2 regions of the Methylobacterium sp. WL8 genome follow, and region 2 is predicted to be linked to the other one. Evidence: riboswitches for the same ligand, from Rfam matches in the RefSeq annotation. Region 2 holds a riboswitch; the other holds the start of a gene.
What was found. Region 2 has a riboswitch for thiamine pyrophosphate ahead of thiO (glycine oxidase ThiO). Riboswitches for the same ligand answer to the same signal wherever they lie in the genome.
Positions count from the first base shown of each region.

Region 1: linked by a shared signal. The riboswitch ahead of thiC (phosphomethylpyrimidine synthase ThiC) and the one ahead of thiO (glycine oxidase ThiO) in region 2 are both predicted to bind thiamine pyrophosphate.

Region 1 covers NZ_VRVF01000067.1:10,568-14,415, reverse strand. Annotated here, with positions in the region: gene FV234_RS20095 (hypothetical protein) at 1-177, opposite strand, end outside; gene thiC (phosphomethylpyrimidine synthase ThiC) at 347-2,236, opposite strand; TPP riboswitch at 2,311-2,419, opposite strand; gene FV234_RS20085 (alpha/beta hydrolase) at 2,538-3,374, shown strand; gene FV234_RS20080 (HNH endonuclease) at 3,441-3,809, shown strand.
Region 2 covers NZ_VRVF01000001.1:123,149-140,363, reverse strand. Annotated here, with positions in the region: gene FV234_RS00690 (peptidase) at 1-278, shown strand, start outside; gene FV234_RS00680 (thiamine phosphate synthase) at 506-1,114, opposite strand; gene FV234_RS00675 (thiazole synthase) at 1,131-1,931, opposite strand; gene thiS (sulfur carrier protein ThiS) at 1,935-2,147, opposite strand; gene thiO (glycine oxidase ThiO) at 2,144-3,289, opposite strand; TPP riboswitch at 3,434-3,562, opposite strand; gene FV234_RS00660 (TIGR02281 family clan AA aspartic protease) at 3,776-4,279, shown strand; gene FV234_RS00655 (adenylate/guanylate cyclase domain-containing protein) at 4,282-5,541, opposite strand; gene rpoD (RNA polymerase sigma factor RpoD) at 5,645-7,639, opposite strand; gene dnaG (DNA primase) at 7,835-9,745, opposite strand; gene FV234_RS00640 (GatB/YqeY domain-containing protein) at 9,861-10,322, opposite strand; gene carA (glutamine-hydrolyzing carbamoyl-phosphate synthase small subunit) at 10,549-11,784, shown strand; partial or broken gene FV234_RS00630 (hypothetical protein) at 11,868-12,191, shown strand; gene FV234_RS00625 (hypothetical protein) at 12,197-12,514, shown strand; gene FV234_RS26020 (hypothetical protein) at 12,511-12,687, shown strand; gene typA (translational GTPase TypA) at 12,787-14,619, opposite strand; gene FV234_RS00615 (DUF3325 domain-containing protein) at 14,790-15,137, opposite strand; gene FV234_RS00610 (PepSY-associated TM helix domain-containing protein) at 15,134-16,672, opposite strand; gene FV234_RS00605 (iron transporter) at 16,669-16,986, opposite strand.

The DNA.
Region 1 (3,848 bases), on a different contig from region 2:
CTCGACCGGCTTCGGATTCTGGACAGCTGCGGGAGACCGGCCGTCGACGCGGATGTCGAGGCGGACTGCGGGATCGAGCGGAGGGCTGGGTGCCGCCCGCGGATCGTTCGCCGCCACCGCCGGGGCGGGGGAGGGCGGCGGAGTGGAGGCTATCGGACTCGGGCCGGATACGCGCATGGCACGCTCCTCATCACATTGCTGATGAGGTCCAGCAAAGGTCCGCCGCGTGAAGGAGACCTTAAGACTTGCGTCCCCTGCACCGTTGCCGTCCGCCAGGTTGAACGGACCGGCAACGATGTCGGAAGACTTTTAACGAACGGTCGAAGCGGACCGTTCGCCCATACTGCTACTCGGCGGCGTCGACGTAGAGCTTGCCGCCCTCGGCCAGGAACTCGCGGGACTTCTCCGCCATCCCGGCCTCGCGCTCGGCGCTCGTCAGGATCGGTGCGGTGTTCAGCACCTCGCCCGCAGCCTCCATCGCCAGCACCTCGGCGCGCAGGTCCTGCGTGATCTTCATCGAGCAGAACTTTGGCCCGCACATCGAGCAGAAATGCGCGACCTTGTGGGCGTCCTTGGGCAGGGTCTCGTCGTGGTAGGCGCGGGCCGTGTCCGGGTCGAGGCCCAGGTTGAACTGGTCCTCCCAGCGGAAGTCGAAGCGCGCCTTCGACAAGGCGTCGTCGCGCAGCTGCGCCGCCGGGTGGCCCTTGGCGAGGTCCGCGGCATGCGCGGCGATCTTGTAGGTGATCACCCCGGTCTTCACGTCGTCGCGGTTCGGCAGGCCGAGGTGCTCCTTCGGCGTGACGTAGCAGAGCATCGCGCAGCCGAACCAGCCGATCATCGCCGCGCCGATGCCGGAGGTGATGTGGTCGTAGCCCGGCGCGATGTCGGTGGTCAGCGGACCGAGGGTGTAGAACGGCGCCTCGCCGCACTCGGCGAGCTGCTTCTCCATGTTGACCTTGACCTTGTGCATCGGCACATGCCCTGGCCCTTCGATCATGGTCTGGCAGCCCTTGTTCCAGGCGATCTTGGTGAGCTCGCCCAGGGTCTCGAGCTCGGCGAACTGCGCCGCGTCGTTGGCGTCGGCGATCGAGCCGGGCCGCAGGCCGTCGCCTAGCGAGAACGAGACGTCGTAGGCGCGGCAGATGTCGCAGATCTCCTCGAAGCGCTCGTAGAGGAACGATTCGCGGTGCCCGGCCAGGCACCAGCGCGCCATGATCGAGCCGCCGCGCGAGACGATGCCGGTGACGCGCCGCGCGGTGAGCGGCACGTGGGCGAGGCGCACGCCCGCGTGAATGGTGAAGTAGTCGATGCCCTGCTCGGCCTGCTCGATGAGCGTGTCCTTGAACACCTCCCAGTCGAGCTTGAGCGGGTCGCCGCCGACCTTCTCCAGCGCCTGGTAGATCGGCACCGTGCCGATCGGGACCGGCGAGTTGCGGATGATCCACGAGCGGATGTTGTGGATGTTGCGGCCGGTCGAGAGGTCCATGACCGTGTCGGCGCCCCAGCGGATCGACCAGACCAGCTTCTCGACCTCTTCCGCCGCCGAGGAGGTCACGGCCGAGTTGCCGATGTTGGCGTTGATCTTCACCAGGAAGTTCCGGCCGATCGCCATCGGCTCCAGCTCGGTGTGGTTGATGTTGGCCGGGATGATCGCCCGGCCGCGCGCGACCTCGTTGCGCACGAATTCGGGGGTGATGAACGGCGGCACCGAGGCGCCGAAGCTCTCGCCGTCGGCGAGCGCGGCATGCGCTCGGTCTAGCATCTGCTCGCGGCAGAGGTTCTCGCGGTGGGCGACGTAGATCATCTCCTCGGTGACGATCCCGGCGCGGGCGAACTCGTACTGGGTCACCATCTGGCCGGGCTCCGCCTTGCGGATGGTCCGCTCGGCGGGGCAGGGGGCCACGAGCTTGTCGGCGGGCACGAACCCGTTGTCCTCGGGCTTGACGACGCGCGGCTGCACGGCGGCGTAGCCGCGCTTGGCGATCCAGGCGTCGCGCACCGGCGGCAGGCCCTTGGCGAGATCGATGCGGGCGTTGGTCTCGGTGTAGGGGCCGGACGGGTCGTAGACCCGCACCGCCGGCTCGTTCGGGTCGGTGAGCACGATCTCGCGGAACGGCACCCGGATGTCCTCCCGGCCGGCCACGCTCGCGTAGACCTTGTGCGAACCGGTGACCGGACCCGTGGTCACGGTCTCGGGGCTACCTTTGACGTCTTTGGACAGGACGGGTGCATTCATCGTCGGATCTCCCGGCATTGGGGCGATGCAGCGCGCCGCGACGGAGATGCGATGAAGCGGCGGGCGCCGGATGAGGCGCCGCAGGTTCCCGTCCCTCCGCCGGTACGAGCCGGATCAGGTTCAAGGGTCAGGACGTCGCGTCCACTCTCAGCCCCCGGTCGTGGGGCCCCCCTCGGAATGGTTCGAATCTCCGCGGGCCGCCGGACTTTGTCAATGCGCCGGCCGGATCAGGCGGAAACGGACGGATGCCGACGTCGTCTCGGATCGGTGTAGGGTCCCGCGGGAAACGCGACGGAGCCCCATGCGAATCCTGCTCGTCCTGGCGGCCGCCGCCCTCGGCCTGTTCGCGTTGATGCTCGGGGCGCTCGGCCTGTTCCAGCGCAGCCTGATCTATCCCGGCGCCTTCACCGCCGGCCCGCGGGCGCGGCTGCCTGTGCCGCCGGGCACGCAAGCCCTGTCCCTGCTCACCGCCGACGACGAGCGCCTGCACGCCCTGTGGCGCGCGCCGCGGCCGGGATGCGGCGTCGTGGTCAGCTTCCACGGCAACGGCTCGCGGCCCGAGCCTGCCGCGGCGCGGTTCTCCGCCCCTCCTTGGTCCACCGCCGGCTGGGGCGTGCTGGCGATCTCTTATCGCGGGTATCCGGGTTCGACCGGCGCGCCGAGCGAGGACGGGCTGATCGCCGACGGGCTCGCGGCGGTGGCCGAAGCCGTACGGCGCGCGCCCGGCGCCCCGATCCTGCTGCACGGCCATTCCCTCGGTGCGGCGGTCGCGGTCGCGGTGGCCGAGCGGGTGCCGCATCTCGGGCTCTACCTGGAGGCGCCCTTCGATTCGCTGCCCGGCATCGTCCGCCTCGCCTTCCCCTACGCGCCGACCTTCCTCCTCCGCGATACCTGGCGCTCCGACGCGCGCATCGCCCGGGCCGGCGGCCCGGTGCTGATCGTCCACGGCACCGAGGACGGCGTCGTCCCGGTGAAGCTCGGGCGCCGGCTTGCGACGGCGGCGGGGGAGGGCGCGCGCTTCGAGTCTGTGGCGGGCGACCACGTCTCGGTGCTCGGTACCCGAGACCGGCTGGCCGAGACGATGTTCGGCGATTCCCTTCGCGCAGCATGCCCGACGACCGCCGCAGCGACGCCGTGACGCCGCGCCCCGAATTTGCGCCGATCCCATATTCTGGAGGGCGCGGATGTGGAGGGAGACGGGGCTTTGGGGCGACGCGAACGGCGCTGGCGCGAGGATGAACCAGACCCGTGGGCCCGCAGCCCTGAACCGGTGATCTGCCCGCTCTGCGAGCGGCCGATCCCGCCGCGCGCCCGGTCGAGCCTGCACCACCTCGTGCCGAAGCTGAAGGGAGGCACCCACGGCATTACGGTCCGGCTGCATCAGGTTTGCCACTCGGCGATCCATGCCCGCCACAGCGAAGCCGAACTCGCACGCCGGCTCGCCGACGTGGCCGCGCTGCGGGCCGAACCGGAGATCGCCCGCTTCATCGCCTGGGTGCGGACCAAGCCCGATGACTTCCACGCCGCCACGCGGATGACGCGCGACCGCCGCGCGGCCAAGCGCAAGAGCTGACCACAGCAAGAGCTGACCAGCGCCGGATCTGGTCCCGCC
Region 2 (17,215 bases):
CGATCCTCGACCGCGCCGTGAAGTTCGAGACCGAGCTCTACGACGCGCTCAAGGTCGGCCTCGTCTCGATGGATTCGACGATGCGCTCGAACCTCGGCGTCGGCCTGCCGATCGACATCGCCCTCGCCCGCCGCAACGCCCTCGACCTCGAGGTCAACCACCGGATCGAAGCCGGCGAGGGCTACTTCCACGACCTGCGCGAACGCTGGTCGGCAGCTTTGCGCGCCGCCCACCGTGCGATCCCGCGCCCGCCCTACGGGCCTGCGCCGACGAAGTAGCGTTCACCGCCAGCGGTATTCCCACCCCCACCCTCATCCTGAAGTACCGCAGCGAAGCGGAGGCCTCGAAGGAGGCCTCCAGGTATCGCGCGCGAGCTGGATGGCTCCTTCGAGGCGGCTGATGCCGCACCTCAGGATGAGGGGGTGGGTGGGCGAAACCGATCGAGAGCGGTTTTCGGCGAAACGCCGAGTGGGTAGCCAGGATCCTGCGATCCTTTGATCCTGCCTCAGCGCTCGTCCGAGCGGGTTGCCCAGGCGCTCAAAAGCGCGCGGGTCTCGGCAGCCGGGTCGGCGGCGCGCATCAGGCCGCCCATCACGGCCATACCCGCCGCGCCGTGCCGACGGCATTCGGCGGCGGTGATGATATCGATCCCTCCGAGCGCGATCACCGGAATTCCGATCCGCACAGCTTCGGCGAGCGCATCGAGCCCGAGGGCGGGGCCGTAGCCGGGCTTGCTCGCGGTGGCGAAGATCGGGCTCAGCGTCACGTAGTCCGCGCCGCCCTCGGCCGCCTCCGCGACTTCTCGGAGCGTGTGGGCCGAGATGCCGACGAGGGCTGCGCCGACCCGTTGCCGGGCCGCGGCGATGGCGGAACGATCCGTCCCGCCGCCGAGATGGAGCCCGGCGCCGAGGTCGGCCGCGAGGTCGGCGTCGCCGCCGACGGTGAGCACGCCGCCGGCCTGGCCGACGCGTTCGGCGATCCGCGCCGCCAGCTCCCGCCGCTCGGATGGTGGCAGGTCCTTGTCGCGGAACCAGACCCAGCGACCGCCGCCGTGGAGCACGGCGGCGACGGCCTCCACCAGGGGGCGCGGCCCGTGCCGGTCGGTGACCGCCAACAGGGGCGACGGCAGGCTACGAGCCGACAAGGCCGAGCTGCGGGCTCGACGGCTCGGCCCGGCCGCGTCGGGGAATGCGGCCGGCAAGATACGCGTCGCGTCCCGCTTGGACCGCGCCGCGCATGGCGTAGGCCATGCGGACGGGGTCGTCGGCCTTGGCGACGGCGGTGTTGATCAGGCAGGCGTCGGCCCCAAGCTCCATCGCGATCACCGCGTCGGAGGCCGTGCCGATGCCGGCGTCGACGATCACCGGCACGCTCATGCGGCGGCAGATCAGCTCCAGGTTGGCCGGGTTGGCGATGCCCATGCCCGACCCGATGAGCGAGCCCATCGGCATCACTGCGGCGCAGCCGAGGTCGGCGAGCCGTTGGCAGACGATCGGGTCGTCGTTGCAGTATGGCAGCACGACGAAGCCGTCGTCGACGAGGTGGCGGCAGGCCTCGATCAGCTCGGTCACGTCCGGGTACAGCGTCTCGCGGTCGCCGATGACCTCGACCTTGATCCAGTTCGTGTCGAGGGCCTCGCGCGCCAGCTCCGCGGTCATGATCGCGTCGCGCGCGGTCTCGCAGCCGGCGGTGTTGGGCAGGAAGCGACGCCCCTTCAGGATCTTGACCGTGTCCGAGCCGTGGCCCTGGAGCGAAACCCGGCGGATCGAGGCGGTGGCGACTTCGGCCCCCGAGGCCGCGACCGCATCGCGCATGATCACCTGCGTCGGATAGCCGGCCGTGCCGATGAACAGGCGCGAACTCAGCGTGACGCCGGCGACGACGAAGGGGTCGTCGGCCTCCGGACGGAGGGGTGTGAGCGTCTCGAGCATCCTCTAGCCTCCCTGCATGGCGCGTACGATCTCGATGCGGTCGCCGTCCGCGATCGGGGTGCGCTCCCAATCGCGACGGCGGACGACGTGGCCGTTGACCGCGATGGCGACCCCCTGCGGATCGGGGCTGCCGGTCTCCTCCGCCGCGTGCGCGAACAACGCGGCGAGGTCGGCGGCCTCGATCTCGCGGGCTTGCCCGTTCACCGTCAGCCTCATGCCGAAGCCCTCACGTCCTGGCTTGCGGTAAACCGTGCGAGGGAGAAATCCCGGGCCACCGCCGGCATCGCGCCCGTGGTGACGAGGGCTGCGATCGCGTCGGCGGTCACCGGGGCGAGCAGGTAGCCGTTGCGATGATGGCCGGTGGCGACGACCAGCCCGGGGGCGATCTCGCCCAGGATCGGCGCGTCGTCGTCCGAGGTCGGGCGGAACCCGCTCCACACCGCCTCGACCTCCATCTCCTCGATGCCGGGCAGCACGCGCCGCGCGCCCTCCAGAAGGGCGTAGAGCCCGCCGGCGGTGACGCCGGGGCGGAAGCCGCAGTCCTCCACCGTCGCGCCGACGACGATGCGGCCGTCGCCCTTCGGTGCCATGTGGACCTGCTCGGTCCACACCATGTGCGACAGCGTGCCGGTGTGCGCGGTCGTCTTCAGCGCCAGCGACTGGCCCTTGAGCGGGCGGACCGGCAGGGCGAGGTTTTGGGGCAGCAGGCCGCCCTCCCCACTCCAGGCGCCGGCCGCAAGGATCACGGTGTCGGCCTGCAGAACGCCATTGGCGGTGCGGAGGCCGGTGACGCGCCCGGATGTCCGTTCGAGGGCGACGACCGGGCTGTTCTCGACGAGCGCCACGCTGGCGCCACGGCAGGCCTGCACGAGCGCCGCCATCACCCGGCTCGGATCGACCTGGTGGTCGAGCGGGCAGAACACGCCGGCGGTGACCGAGGGGCGCAAGGCCGGCTCGCGGCGGCGGACCTCGGTGCCCGCGACCCATTCGGCGGCGACGCCCGAGCGGCGCTGCAAGTCGTAGCGGAAGCGCAGGCGCTCGACCTCGTCGCGGCCGATGGCCAGCACCAGCGTCCCGTCCTCGCGGTAGTCGATGTCGTGGCCGGCGGCCGCTTCGAGCTCGTCGCGGAACCCGGGCCAGCGCCGCAGCGAATCGAGGGCGAGCGGGAGCAGCGGGTCCGAGCCGGGCTCGTGCTCGGCCGCGGGCGCCAGCATGCCGGTGGCGGCGAGGCTCGCGCCGGACCCGATGGTCTCGCGCTCGACGACCGCGACGGACCGACCGGACTGCGCGATGCGCCAGGCGATCGACAGCCCGATCAAGCCGCCGCCGACGATGGCGACGTCGGCGCGGGCTGGCAACGTGACGGACGGGTTCGTGCCGCCGTTCGTCCGGCGAACCCCGATCGGTGATGCTGGGTGACGACCCAAAAGATCCTCCGCGTGGTGTCGCAGAGACCGGGCCTGACGCTTCCTTCGAGAAGCTGGTGCGATCCGTCCACGAGGACGACGCCCACGGTCCAATCCCTACGCCGGTGTGAACCGGATCAGGTTCGAAGGATTTCCGCGCCGCGAGCCCTTGCGAGCCTGCCAGCGGTTTCTCAGCCCCTTGCCGGGGATCTCCCTGGAACACCGCAGATGTGGTCCCACTGGCCGGCCCGGTCAACCCCGTCAAAGGGGCGAACGCGCAGGATGGTCGCCGTCTGTCGTCGTCACGCCGAGACGGTTCGGAAACCCTGTCGGCACGAAAGGCAGCGAGTTTCCGCCGGGTACGCGCGAGGCGCCACGTATCGTTCACCGGTTCCGTGGTGGTCTCCGCCGGTCCCCCTCGGGGCGCGGAGGTTGGCGTTGCGGACGATCCTGTTGCTCTGCGTAGGGGCCGGCCTCGCCGCAGGCGTGCTCGGCGGGGTCGGCGACCGCCTGACCCACCGCAAGGCCGACGCGCGGCCGGCGCCCGCGGCGCCGCCATCATCCTCGGCACCGAGTGCGATCGCCCTCAATGCGGACCGCAACGGTCACTTCCTCGCCGACGCCCTGGTGGACGGCCGCTCGCTCCGGATGATGGTCGACACCGGCGCCACCGCGTGCAGCTTCACCGAGGAGGCGGCCGCGCGTCTCGGCCTCGTCCTCACGCCGCGCGACTTCACCCAACCGGTGATGACGGCCAACGGCGTGGTGCGGGTCGCCCCGGTGCGCATCGGCATGATCCGGATCGGGCCGGTCACCGTGCGCGACGTCGAAGCGGTGGTCGTGCCCGGCGGCGGCCTCGGCACGAACCTGCTCGGGATGTCGTTCCTCAAGCGGGTGCGCGACTTCAGCATCGCCGGCGGCACGCTGACGCTGCGGGGCTGAGATCAGCCCTGGCGGCGATGCGGCTTCGGACGCGGCCGGTAGACCATCATCGGCTCGGAAAAGCCGTCGAGGACGTGCTCGCCGAGCGGCACCGGATCGCCCCACAGGAAGTCGACGAAGGGCTTCGACATCAGCAGCGGCTCGCCCAGCGTCTTGTTGAGCCGGGCGATGCGGCTCGCCATGTTCACGTCGCGGCCGATGACGGTGAAATCGAGCCGCGTGCCCGAGCCGACGTTGCCGTAGGCGGCCTCGCCGTGGTGGAGCGCGATGCCGGCCATCATCGGCACCGCGAACTGGTGAAGGGTGTTGGCCTCCTCGAGCGCTTGGAGTGCGCCCTGCGCCGCCGTCAGCGCGCCCTTGGCGGCGCCGCCGAGGTCGTCGCCCGGCTCGCGGAAGATCGCGAGCAAACCGTCGCCGAGGTACTTCAACACCTCGCCGCCCTCACGCTCGATCGGCGGGACCAGGCAGTCGAAGAAGATGTTGAGCAGGTCCACCGCCTCTTCCGGCGTCATGTCCGCCGAGATGCGGGTGTAGTCGCGCATGTCGGCGAACAGGATCGCCGAGCGGATGCGCTTCACCTGGCCGCGACGGATGTCCCCCGACAGGATCGCCCGGTGCGGCTCGTCGCCGACGTAGATGCGCAGCACCGTGTCGAGCTGCTTGGTGACGAGGCGCATCTCCATCACGGCCGCGAGCGCCGGCATGACGAAGCGCAGGATCGCGACGTCCTCGTCGCGGAACCCGTCCGGGTCGCGGGTCGCGAAGGTGATGCCGTTATGGGTGCCGTTGGTGAAGAACAGCGGCACGACGATGTAGTGGGTGTAGCCGGCGGCCTTCAGGTCGGGGATCACCGAGTAGGCGTCGTCCGGCGTGTCGGCGAGGTCGAGGATCAGCCATGCGGCGTCCTCGTGCACCTTCCGGAACGGGCTCGCCGCGTAGGCGCGCTCGGAAGCCTCGCCGTGCGGAAACAACCGCACGGTGGTGCCGGCCTCGCGCGTCCAGATGCGCCCGATTCCGGAATACTCGGAATGCAGCGTGTCGATCGCCGTCGAGGTCCGGTCCACCGGCACGCCGACCTGGTTCAGGCGCTCGGCGAAGCCCGCGATCAGGTCGTCGGGCTCGGGCAGGCGCGCTCCTTCGCTCAGCAACCAGTCGCGGATCGCGACGCATTCCTGCAGCGCGCCGAACGGCACGTCGTCCGCCTCCGAGCCGTCGGCTGCGGCGGTCGGCGGCACGGGTGGATGCTGGCGACGCTCAAGCATACGGCCAAGGTGGGTTCGCGGACCGCCAAAGCAAGGCTTCGGGCCGCCGACGACGTGGTCCGCCGACACGAGTCGGCGAAACACGTCATGGCGGATCGGCCGCTCAGTTGTCCAGGAAGCTCCGCAGCTTCCGGCTCCGGCTCGGGTGCTTCAGCTTGCGCAGGGCCTTCGCCTCGATCTGGCGGATGCGCTCGCGGGTCACCGAGAACTGCTGGCCGACCTCTTCGAGGGTGTGGTCGGTGTTCATGCCGATGCCGAAGCGCATGCGCAGCACGCGCTCCTCGCGCGGGGTGAGCGAGGCGAGCACGCGCGTCGTGGTCTCGCGCAGGTTCGACTGGATCGCCGCGTCGATCGGCAGGACGACGTTCTTGTCCTCGATGAAGTCGCCGAGGTGCGAATCCTCCTCGTCGCCGATCGGCGTCTCGAGCGAGATCGGCTCCTTGGCGATCTTGAGGACCTTGCGCACCTTCTCCAGCGGCATGGCCAGCTTCTCGGCCAACTCCTCCGGGGTCGGCTCGCGGCCGATCTCGTGCAGCATCTGGCGCGAGGTGCGGACGATCTTGTTGATCGTCTCGATCATGTGCACCGGGATGCGGATGGTTCTCGCTTGATCCGCGATGCTGCGGGTGATCGCCTGGCGGATCCACCAGGTGGCGTAGGTCGAGAACTTGTAGCCGCGGCGGTACTCGAACTTGTCGACGGCCTTCATCAGGCCGATGTTGCCCTCCTGGATCAGGTCCAAGAACTGCAGCCCGCGGTTGGTGTACTTCTTGGCGATCGAGATCACGAGGCGGAGGTTGGCCTCGATCATCTCCTTCTTGGCCTGGCGGGCTTCGCGCTCGCCTTTCTGGACCATGTTGACGATCTTGCGGTACTCGCCGATCTCCAGGCCCGTCTCGGAGGCGAGCGTAAGAATCTGCTCGCGCAGGTCCGAGACCTGCTTCGAGCCCTTCTCGACGAGGTTCTTCCAGCCCTTGCCGCCCAGCGTGCCGACGCGGGTCATCCAGTTCGGGTCGAGCTCCCAACCCTGGTAGTGGCGCAGGAACTCGTCGCGGGCGACACCGTGGCTCTCGGCGTAGCGCATCAGGCGGCCCTCATGCGAGATGAGACGCTTGTTGATGTCGTAGAGCTGCTCGACCAGGGCCTCGATGCGGTTGTTGTTCAGGGACAGCGACTTCACGTCGGCGACGACGGTGTCCTTGAACTCGGCCTGCTTCTTCTCCTGGGCGGGCGTCGTCTTCTCGTTGCCGGCCTTGCGCGCGGTCTCCTCGTTCTGGAGCTTGCGCAGCTTGCGGTAGTTGTTGGCGATCGCGTCGAACGTCTCGAGCACGCGCGGCTTGATCTCGGCTTCCATCGCCGCGAGCGAGACGTTGTTCTCCATGTCGTCGTCGTCGTCGCCGCCCTCGGGCGCCGGCGTCTCGGCCTCGGCTTCCTCTCCCTCGGTCGCGCCCTCGGCGATCTGCGGGTTCTTGCCGTCGGGGCCGGCATAGGTGGCTTCGAGGTCGATGATGTCGCGCAGCAGCACCTTGCCGTCGACGAGCTCGTCGCGCCAGATGATGATCGCCTGGAAGGTCAGCGGGCTCTCGCACAGGCCCGCGATCATCGCCTCGCGGCCGGCCTCGATCCGCTTCGCGATGGCGATCTCGCCCTCGCGCGACAGCAGCTCGACCGAGCCCATCTCGCGCAGGTACATGCGCACCGGGTCGTCGGTGCGGTCGGTCGGCTCCTTGGTGGCGGTGACGACCGCGACGGCGCGCGTCGGGGCGACCTCGGCCACCTCCGTGCCCTCGGCGCCCTCCTCGTCCTCCGACGCCTCGCCGTTGGCGGGCTTGTCGGCGGCGGCCTCGTCGGTCTCCTCGGCCTCGACGACGTTGATGCCCATCTCGGAGAGCTGGGACAGCACGTCCTCGAGCTGGTCGGGGTCGGACTGCCCCTCGGGGAGGACCTCGTTGACCTCCTCGTAGGTGATGTACCCGCGCTTCTTGGCGAGCTTCACCATCCGCTTGACCGAAGCATCCGTCAGGTCGAGGAGCGGCCCATCGGTCTGCTCTGCCGGAGCGGTGTCCGTCTCGTCCCGTTCCGTTGCCTTCGTCGCCATGATCAGCCTATTGTTTCGGCGCGGCACGATGCGGGGGCCTCTCGGCCACGCCGCGCCGTCGGCGCCGCAATGCGTGTGGAACCCGGACGAATCACTTCGACCGCGTCGTAGCTCGGACTCGGTATGCAAGCGAGACGCTTGACCGATTGTTAACCATGCCGCGAAGGCGCTTCGTATTCCGCCATCGCACAGGCCCTACGACACAGTCGAGTCGTTCGTGTCCTGCAGGTCCGCCTCGGTCTCCGCTCCCGCGATCACCGCCAAGCGCTCCTTGACGTCGCACAGCCAAGCGAAGTTCGCCTCTGTTTCTTCTTCGACGAGCGCACGTTCCGCCTGTCGGAGTTCGCTATTTAGCGCGCCGGCCTTGCGGTGCAAGATCACGGCCTGACGCAATGCGTCTTCCAGCTTGACCAGGTCGGCATGCGGATCGAGCGCCCAACGGTCGCCGGGGCGCACCCGCGCGGCGAGCCGCGCGCTCGCCGCCTCGAGCCCCGCCCGGGCCAAGCGGTTCTCCACCACCGCCACGTCCGGGTCGGCGGCGTCGGCCGCGCGGTCCAGGAGCAGCGAGCGCAGGGCCACCGCATCCGGATCCTCGAGATCGAGGGCGGCGAGGTCCTCCGCTTCGAGACCGAGCAGCTCGGGGTGGACGAGGAGGCTCGCCACGATCATCGCCTCGCGGGAGCTGCCGCTGCCGGAAAACCCGTTGGAGCGGGCAAGCCCGGCGCTCGGCCCAGCGGTGAGCCGCGGCGACGGCGGTGGATCGCCGGGGCGAGGCTTCCTTAGGTAAGTATTCTGCCGTCCGCCCGGCTGGTAGGCGCCGCGCTGCTGAGGCGCGCTGCGGGGCGAGAGACCGCGCAGGCGCTCCTCGATCTCGTCGCGATAATAGCTCCGCACCGTCTCGTCGCGGATGCCGGAGATCAGTCCGCGCAGGGTCTTGGCGAGGCCGGCGCGGCGCTCCGGGGTGTCGGTCGAGCCGGTCTCGACGGCGCGGCTCCACAGCACCTCCACCAGGGGCTTGGCCGCCTCGACCACCTTGTCGATCGCCGCCGCGCCGCCCGAGCGCAGCAGGTCGTCGGGGTCCTGGCCCTCCGGCAGCATCGCGAAGCGCAGCGACCGGCCCGGCTCCAGCATCGGCAGGGCGACGTCGAGAGTCCGATTGGCGGCGCGCTGCCCGGCGCCGTCGCCGTCGAAGCAGAGGATCGGCTCGTCGGCATGACGCCACATCAGCGCCAGCTGCTCCTCCGTGAGCGCCGTGCCGAGCTGTGCCACGGTGTTGGGGTAGCCTGCGAGCGTCATCGCGATGGCATCGATGTAGCCTTCGACGCTGATGAGCGTGCCGCGATCGTGGGCGGCCTTGCGCGCCTGGTTCAGGTTGTAGAGCACCTGCCCCTTGTGGAAGAGCGGCGTCTCGGGCGAGTTCAGGTACTTGGCCTTCGCGTCCGCTTGCATCGCGCGGCCGCCGAAGGCGATCACCCGGCCGCGCACGTCCGCGATCGGGAAGATGATGCGGTCGCGGAAGCGGTCGTAGGGCACGGCGATGTCCTCGCCCGTCACCAGCAGGCCGAGCTCGCCCATCAGCGCCTTGTCGACGTCCTTGGCCGCGAGGTGGTCGCGCAGGCCGTAGCGGTCGGCCGGCGCGTAGCCGAGGCGGAAACGGCTGCGGATCTCGGGGCCGAGTTCGCGCCGGTCGAGGTAGGCGCGGCCGGCCGCGCCGGCGGGGGACGCCAACCGCTCCTCGAACCAGGCGGTCGCCAGCTCCATCACCTCGATCGCGCCGCGGCGCTTGGTCTCCATCTCGCGGGTGTCGGCGCTGGGCGCCGGCAGCGACACGCCGGCCTCACCGGCCAGCCGCTCGACGGCCTCGGGGAAGCTCAGGCCCTCGGTCTCGATCAAGAAGCTGAAGATGTCGCCATGCTTGCCCGAAGAGAAGCAGTGATAGAACTGCTTCTGGTCGTTGACGTAGAAGGACGGCGTCTTCTCGGCGTTGAACGGCGACAGCCCGCGCCACTCGCGCCCGGCCTTCTTCAGCTTCACACGCCGGCCGACCACGTCGGAGGCGGGAAGCCGATTGCGGATCTCTTCGAGGATGTGGGGCGGGTAGCGCACAGGTATGCGGCGGGTCCGGTGTCCGGTGTTCGGACCGGGATGTATACCGCAGGCACCCGCACCGAGTCCCTTCCCCGGGACGACGGTGGATAGCGGGCAGAACCGCGGTGTCGCGTCACGCCTTCGCGTTCAGCGCCGCCTTCACCAATCCGCTCGCCTTGGCGAAGTCCATGCGGCCGGCATAGGTGCCCTTCAAGATCGCGATGACTTTACCCATGTCCTTCGGGCCGGCGGCGCCCGCCTCAGCGATGGCGGCATCGATCGCGGTCTGCGTCTCGGCCTCGTCCATCTGCTTGGGCAGGTAGGTCTCGATCACCGCGATCTCGGCGCGCTCGTTCTCGGCCAGCTCCGGCCGGCCGCCCTGCTCGTAGACCGCAGCCGATTCGTTGCGCTGCTTGATCATCTTCTGCAGCAGCGCCAGGATCTCGTCGTCGCTCGCCGGCTCCTTGCCGAGCCCCCGCGCCTCGATGTCCTTGTCCTTGAGCGCCGCCTGAATCATCCGGATCGTCGCGAGCTTGGCCTTCTCGCCGGCCTTCATGGCCTCCTTCATCTCGGTGGTGAGGCGGGCGCGGAGCATCGGGCTTGTCCTTGAGGTGGTGCGGAACGGAGGTGGCGCGAAAGCGAAGGTCGTGCAGAAACGGGTGGCTGGCCTGCGGTTTGCAGCGATTGAGCCGCGTTCGATGCGGCACCACATTGACCCCGTCGCCGCGGGCTCGATAAGACCGCCGCACACGATCACCCGCCGCCCGCTCGCGCCGTCTCGACGGCGCCGGTCGAGGCCGGACATAAGCGAGATCACCGTGATGCTGCAAGACAGCGCTTCCGCGCCGAGAGACGCCGCCTTGCCCGAGCCCTGGGCCGAGCCCGTCGCCACCGCGTTGCTGGTGCTGGCCGACGGCACCATCCTCGAAGGCTTCGGCATCGGCCAGACCGGCGTCGCCGACGGCGAGGTCTGCTTCAACACGGCGATGACCGGCTACCAGGAGATCCTGACGGACCCGTCCTATGCCGGGCAGATCGTCACCTTCACCTTCCCGCATATCGGGAACACCGGCACCAACGACGAGGATCTCGAAAGCCTCGACGCCGCCCCGGCGTCGGGCGTGCGCGGCACGGTGATCGCCTCGGCCGTGACCCAGCCGTCGAGCTGGCGCTCGTCCTCGCACCTCGACGCGTGGCTGAAGGCCCGCGGCATCCTCGGCATCACCGGGATCGACACCCGCGCGCTCACCGCCCGCATCCGCGACCACGGCATGCCGAACGCGGTGATCGCCAACGACCCGCAGGGCAACTTCGACCGCGAGGCCCTGAAAGCGCGCGCCGCGGCCCTCGCGCCGATGGAAGGCCTCGATCTCGTGCCCCCGGTGACCAGCCGCGAGCGCTCCGACTGGAGTGAATCGACCTGGACGGTGAAGGCGGGCTACGGCCGCGGCGTACCGGGCGAGGGCCTGCGCGTCGTCGCGATCGATTACGGCGTGAAGCGCAACATCCTGCGGCTGCTGACCGAGGCCGGCTGCACGGTCACCGTCGTGCCGGCGACCACCAGCGCGGCCGACATCCTGGCGCTGAAGCCGGACGGCGTGTTCCTGTCGAACGGTCCTGGCGACCCGGCTGCGACCGGCGAATACGCGGTGCCGGTGATTCGCGAGCTGCTCGCCTCGAAGGTTCCGACCTTCGGCATCTGCCTCGGGCACCAGCTTATGGGCCTCGCGCTCGGTGGGCGCACGGTGAAGATGGGCCAGGGCCACCACGGCGCGAACCATCCCGTGAAGGACAAGACCACCGGCAAGGTCGAGATCGTCTCGATGAACCACGGCTTCGCCGTCGACCCGGCGAGCCTGCCCGAGACCGCGGTCGAGACCCACGTCTCGTTGTTCGACGGCTCGAATTGCGGACTCACCCTCACCGACCGGCCAGCCTTCTCGGTGCAGCACCACCCGGAAGCCTCGCCGGGTCCGCGCGACAGCCACTACCTGTTCGACCGGTTCGTGACCCTGATGCGGTCCGGCAAGCCCGAGCCGGCGTCCGGCGCGGCCTGATCGCGCGGGGCGTCGGAGGCAACCGTCGCCCGCCATCGGTGTTGTCGATCCACATGACGGATCGACAGCCCGAAAGGCGCATCATGGCCGAGCACGACGCAGACCGCTCCTCGCTGAAGGGTTCTTCCGCGAACACGGACCACAACGGCCAGGATCTCGGACAGGATTCGCCCCTCGACGTCGGCACCCCATCCCGGACCCAGGCCGGCCTCAAGGGCAACCCGGCTGGCGAGGCCGAGACCGCGCGGATCGCCTCGGGCATGAAGAGCGAGGACGCCACCGACCAGACCGAGGCCGAGACACCGCCGGAAAACCTGCGGGCGATCCGCGGCGAGGGCCAGCCGGGCGCAACCGCCTCTGAGGCGATCGATCGCGCTACCGCCGCCGTCGGGCAGGACGACGGGAAGCGCTGATGGCCCGCGACACGGACGAAGCCTCGGAGACCGTCACCCGCAAGCCGGACGACAAAGTCGGCAGCAGCGGCAAGCCCGCGGCCGGCGGCGGCGGGCACACCGCCGAGCAGTCGGCGATCACCGACATGGGAACGGGCGGCAAGTCCGACCCCGAGCGGAAGGCCGATTGGAAGCAGGGCGGCGAGCCTGGCCGCGCTCCGCCGACGCCCGGCGGCTCGTCGGGCGGGCATTCCGACCAGAAGGCGTCCCGCGGCCCACAGGCCGACCAGACGGTCGCCGACGGGCACTACAAGGCCGAGCGCGAGGAGGGAAAATGAGCAAGCACGACAAGCCTTCGGGCAACTCTTCGGACGAGCCCCCGAAGGGCAAGCCCGCCAACGTCGCGCCGGACGCGGTGATGGACCCGAACGAGAAGACCGACGGGCATCCGGGCAAGGGACCGCAGGGCGGCGCTTCGAAGGACGAGGACGCCGACCCGGGCGCCGGCTGAAAACGCTTTGCTGTCGTGCTTTCGCGGCGGCGGACGCCAGGAACGAAAAAAGGCCCGGGTAGCGATGCCCGGGCCTTCTTGCTGGTGCGGTCGAGAACCTTACACGGCGCCGGTGACGGCTTCTTTCGAGCGCTCGAAGCGCTTGCGGTCGTTCGGGTCGAGATGGGTCTTGCGCAAACGGATCGACTTCGGCGTGACTTCCATCAGCTCGTCGTCCTGAATCCAGGCGAGCGACTTCTCCAGCGTCATCCGGATCGGCGGCGTCAGGCGCACGGCCTCGTCCTTCGAGGTGGTGCGGATGTTGGTAAGCTTCTTGCCCTTGAGCACGTTCACCTCGAGGTCGTTCTCGCGGTTGTGCTCGCCGATGATCATGCCCTGGTAGACCTTGGCGCCGGGCTCGATCATCATCGGGCCGCGGTCTTCCAGGTTCCACATGGCGTAGGCAACGGCCTCGCCCTTGTCGTTCGAGATCAGCACGCCGTTGCGGCGGCCGGCGATCTCGCCCTTGAAGGGCTCGTAGGCCTTGAACAGGCGGTTCATGATCGCCGTGCCGCGCGTGTCGGTCATCAGCTCGCTCTGGTAGCCGATGAGGCCGCGGGTGGGCGCGTGGAAGACGAGGCGCAGGCGGTCACCGCCCGACGGCCGCATCTCGATCATCTCGGCCTTGCGCTCCGACATCTTCTGCACGACGACGCCCGAATACTCCTCGTCGACGTCGACCACGACCTCCTCGACCGGCTCCAGGATGCCTCCATCCTCGTCCTTCGAGAGCACGACGCGGGGACGCGACACGGCGATCTCGAAGCCTTCGCGACGCATGGTCTCGATCAGGATCGCCAGCTGCAACTCGCCGCGACCGGAGACGAAGAAGCTGTCCTTGTCGGCGGCCTCCTCGATCTTCAGCGTGACGTTGCCCTCGCCCTCCTTGAACAGACGGTCGCGGATCATGCGGCTGGTGACCTTGTCGCCCTCGGTGCCGGCGAGCGGCGAATCGTTGACGATGAAGGACATGGTCACGGTCGGCGGATCGATCGGCTGGGCCTGGATCGGGGTCTCGACCTGCGGGTCGCAGAACGTGTCGGCGACGGTGCCCTTCACGAGGCCGGCGATGGAGACGATGTCGCCCGCCTCGCCGACATCGATCGGCGCGCGCTCCAGGCCGCGGAACGCGAGGATCTTCGAGACGCGGCCGGTCTCCACGAGCTTGCCCTCGCGGTCCATCACCTTGATCGCCTGGTTCGGCTTCACGGTGCCGGACGCGATGCGGCCGGTGATGATGCGGCCGAGGAACGGGTTGGCCTCGAGCAGGGTGCCGAGCATCCGGAACGGACCCTCCTCCACCTTTGCCGGGGGCACGTGCTCGAGCACGAGGTCGAACAGCGGCGCGAGGCCGTCCTCCTGCGAGCCGTCCGGCGCGGTCGCCATCCAGCCGGCGCGGCCCGAACCGTAGAGGATCGGGAAGTCGAGCTGGTCGTCGGTGGCGTCGAGCGCCGCGAACAGGTCGAACACCTCGTTCACCACCTCGGTGATGCGGGCGTCCGGACGGTCGACCTTGTTGATGGCCACGATCGGGCGCAAGCCGATCTTGAGCGCCTTGCCGACCACGAACTTGGTCTGCGGCATCGGACCCTCGGCCGCGTCCACCAGCACGATCACGCCGTCGACCATCGACAGGATGCGCTCGACCTCGCCGCCGAAGTCGGCGTGGCCGGGGGTGTCGACGATGTTGACGCGGGTGTCCTTCCAGACGACCGAGGTCGCCTTGGCCAGGATGGTGATGCCGCGCTCCTTCTCGAGGTCGTTCGAGTCCATCGCCCGTTCCTCGACCCGCTGGTTGTCGCGGAAGGAGCCGGACTGCGACAGCAGCTTGTCGACGAGCGTCGTCTTGCCGTGGTCGACGTGGGCGATGATGGCGATGTTGCGCAGCTTCATGGTGTTTCCGAAGCGAGTAGAACCCGCCACGGGACGGACCGCTGTTACGGTCGGCCACGCCGGGTCGAGAACGGGTTCGAGCTATTGCGCCGCAATATAAGGAGTCGGCCTCTGCGGCAAGGGGGCAGTGGTTCTGGGCAGTGGTTCTGGGCAGCGATCCGAGACAGTGGTCAGCCGTACAGCGCCAGCGGCAGCGCCACTAGGGCGATGGGCAGCGCCAGCAGCGCAGCCGGCCTGAGCCAGCCCGGCCTGTAGGACAGGAACGCGACCACGAGGAGCGCCGCGCCGGTCAAGGTGCCGACCCATTGCACCGACCCGAAGTTCCAGCCCTCCAGCGTCACCGCTGCGGCGAAGGACAGCCCGATGCCGGCCCAGCCGGCGATTCGGAGAGTCCGCGCGCGCGCCGCGCCGGCCCGCACCAGGAAGGCGTCGCGGTGGTGGCGGTCGAGGCTGAGTGCCAGCGCCGAGAGGCCGGCAAAGCAGAGCGCCAGGTTGAGGGCGACGACGATGGCGGTCATGCGCGCAGGGCCTCCCGTCCGGCGATGGCGGCGTCCGCGCGTTGCGCCTGCGGAGGCCGCGGTCGCCCGGCCTTGCGCGCGGCGAGCACGAACAGCACGCCGAGGACGATCATCGCGGCGTCGAAGCCGAGGAAGCGCAACTCGCCGGCGAGCGGATGCAGGCCGGTGGCGATGGCGCCGACGAACGGGACCGCGAGGAACAAGGCGCCGACGAGCGCCAGGCCCTCGCGCCAGACCGTCCCGGCCGGGCGCACGGCGCCCAGCACCGCCACGAGCGCCCAGGCTCCGAAAAACACGCCGACCTCCCAGTCGGCGCGGGCCGCGAGGTCGAGGGGCAGCAGGCGGTTGGCGAGGAAGTAGGCGGCGATCCCCGCCGGAAGGCCGGCGATGGTGCCGAGGTTCAGCACGCGCACCAGCCTTACGCCGAAGCCGTCCGCCTTCGCCCCCTTCGGCGCACGGGCCACGGCCCACAGCACGAGGCCGGTGGCGACGGTGGCCGCACCCATGATTCCGCAGAGGAAGAACAGCGCCCGCAGGGCCGCGCCGGCGAAGTGGCCCTCGTGGAGGCCGAGCATCACCGTAGAGGTCTTGGCCGCGGCGCGGGTCGCGTCGTTGCGTCCGAGGACGGCGCCGGTGGTGCCGTCGAACGCGATCTGCGGGTGCTCGTGGGCGAGGCCGGGCGGTTCTTCGAAGATCGCGACCACCGAAGCCGCGGCGTCGGCGGGGTTGTAGACCGAGACGCCCTCCGGCGCCTCGCCGCGTTCCGCGATCGCCTGCGCGATCATGCTTGAGAGCGGCGCCAGCGTGCCGGGCTTGCCCGCCGGGCCGCGCAGGTCCGGCATCAGCCCGCTGTCGACGTAGAAGCGCATCTCGTCGCCCTTGTAGGCGGCGGCGACGCCCCAGGGCATGTACATCGGCGCGAGGGTGACGAGGCCGGTGTAGGTGATCATCAGGTGGAACGGCAGCGCGAGCACGCCGAACACGTTGTGCGCGTCGAGCCAGCCGCGCTGCGAGCGCCGCCGCCGGAAGGTGAAGAAGTCGGCGAAGATCCGCCGGTGGGTGACGATTCCGGAGACCAACGCCACCAGCATCACCAGCGCGCAGGTGCCGACGATCCAGCGGCCCCAGAGTGGCGGCATGCCGAGCTCGAAGTGGAAGCGGTAGAGGAAGTCGCCCCCTCGCGTGTCGCGCGCCCCGACCGGCGCACCACTCGTGGAGTCGAGCAGCGCCTGGTGGAACGGGCCGTCCAGGCTCTTCCACCACATGACGCCGACCGCCGGCTTCTCGGGCTTCGGCAGCTCGACGTACCAGCCCACGGCGTCGGGCATCGCCTTCTGCAGGTAGGCGGCAGCGAGGTCGGCCGAGCTGGCCGGGTCGGTCGCGCCGGCCACCAGCTCCGGCCGCATCCATTGCGAGATTTCGGCGCGATAGTAGCTCGCCGTGCCGGTGACGAAGACTGAAAACAGCACCCAGCCGACCACGAGGCCGGACCACGCGTGCAGCCACGCCATCGACTGGCGGAAGCCCTGCCTCATGCGGCACCGGCGGCGGAGAACCCGCCCGCGAGCCACAGCCCACCGCCGAGGACGGCTGCGAGGCCGGCGACCGCGAGCGCGGCGCGCCCGAGGGTGCGGGCGGCGAAGACGTAGACCACCACCGCCACCATCACCGCGAAGCTCACGAGCGTTGCGCTCGCGACCGCCTCCGAGCGGACGAGGGGCAGCGTCAGCGACAGGAGCGCGGTCAGTAGCGCTGCGACCGCGTAGCCCCCGAGCACCGCGAGCACGATCCGCCCTGCCACCGCGAGGCGGTAGGCCGGACCGCGCCGTGCGTCCTTCTGCTGAGTCATCGCGGCGCATCCCTCGGGCTTCGCCCCGCAAGGGGGCGCGATCGATGCCGGGGGTAGCAAGGCCGCGGGCGCTGTTGCAACCGCTATGTTTCAGAACCATTCCAGTTAGCGCGCAACGGCTTAGCGGGGTTTCGAGCAGGGATTGCGGCGTGGTGCTCGCACGTGTCCGGCCGACCTCGGATCACCATCGGGGTGGGCAAGCCGATCGGGAGGATTGCTCCGCGGGCGC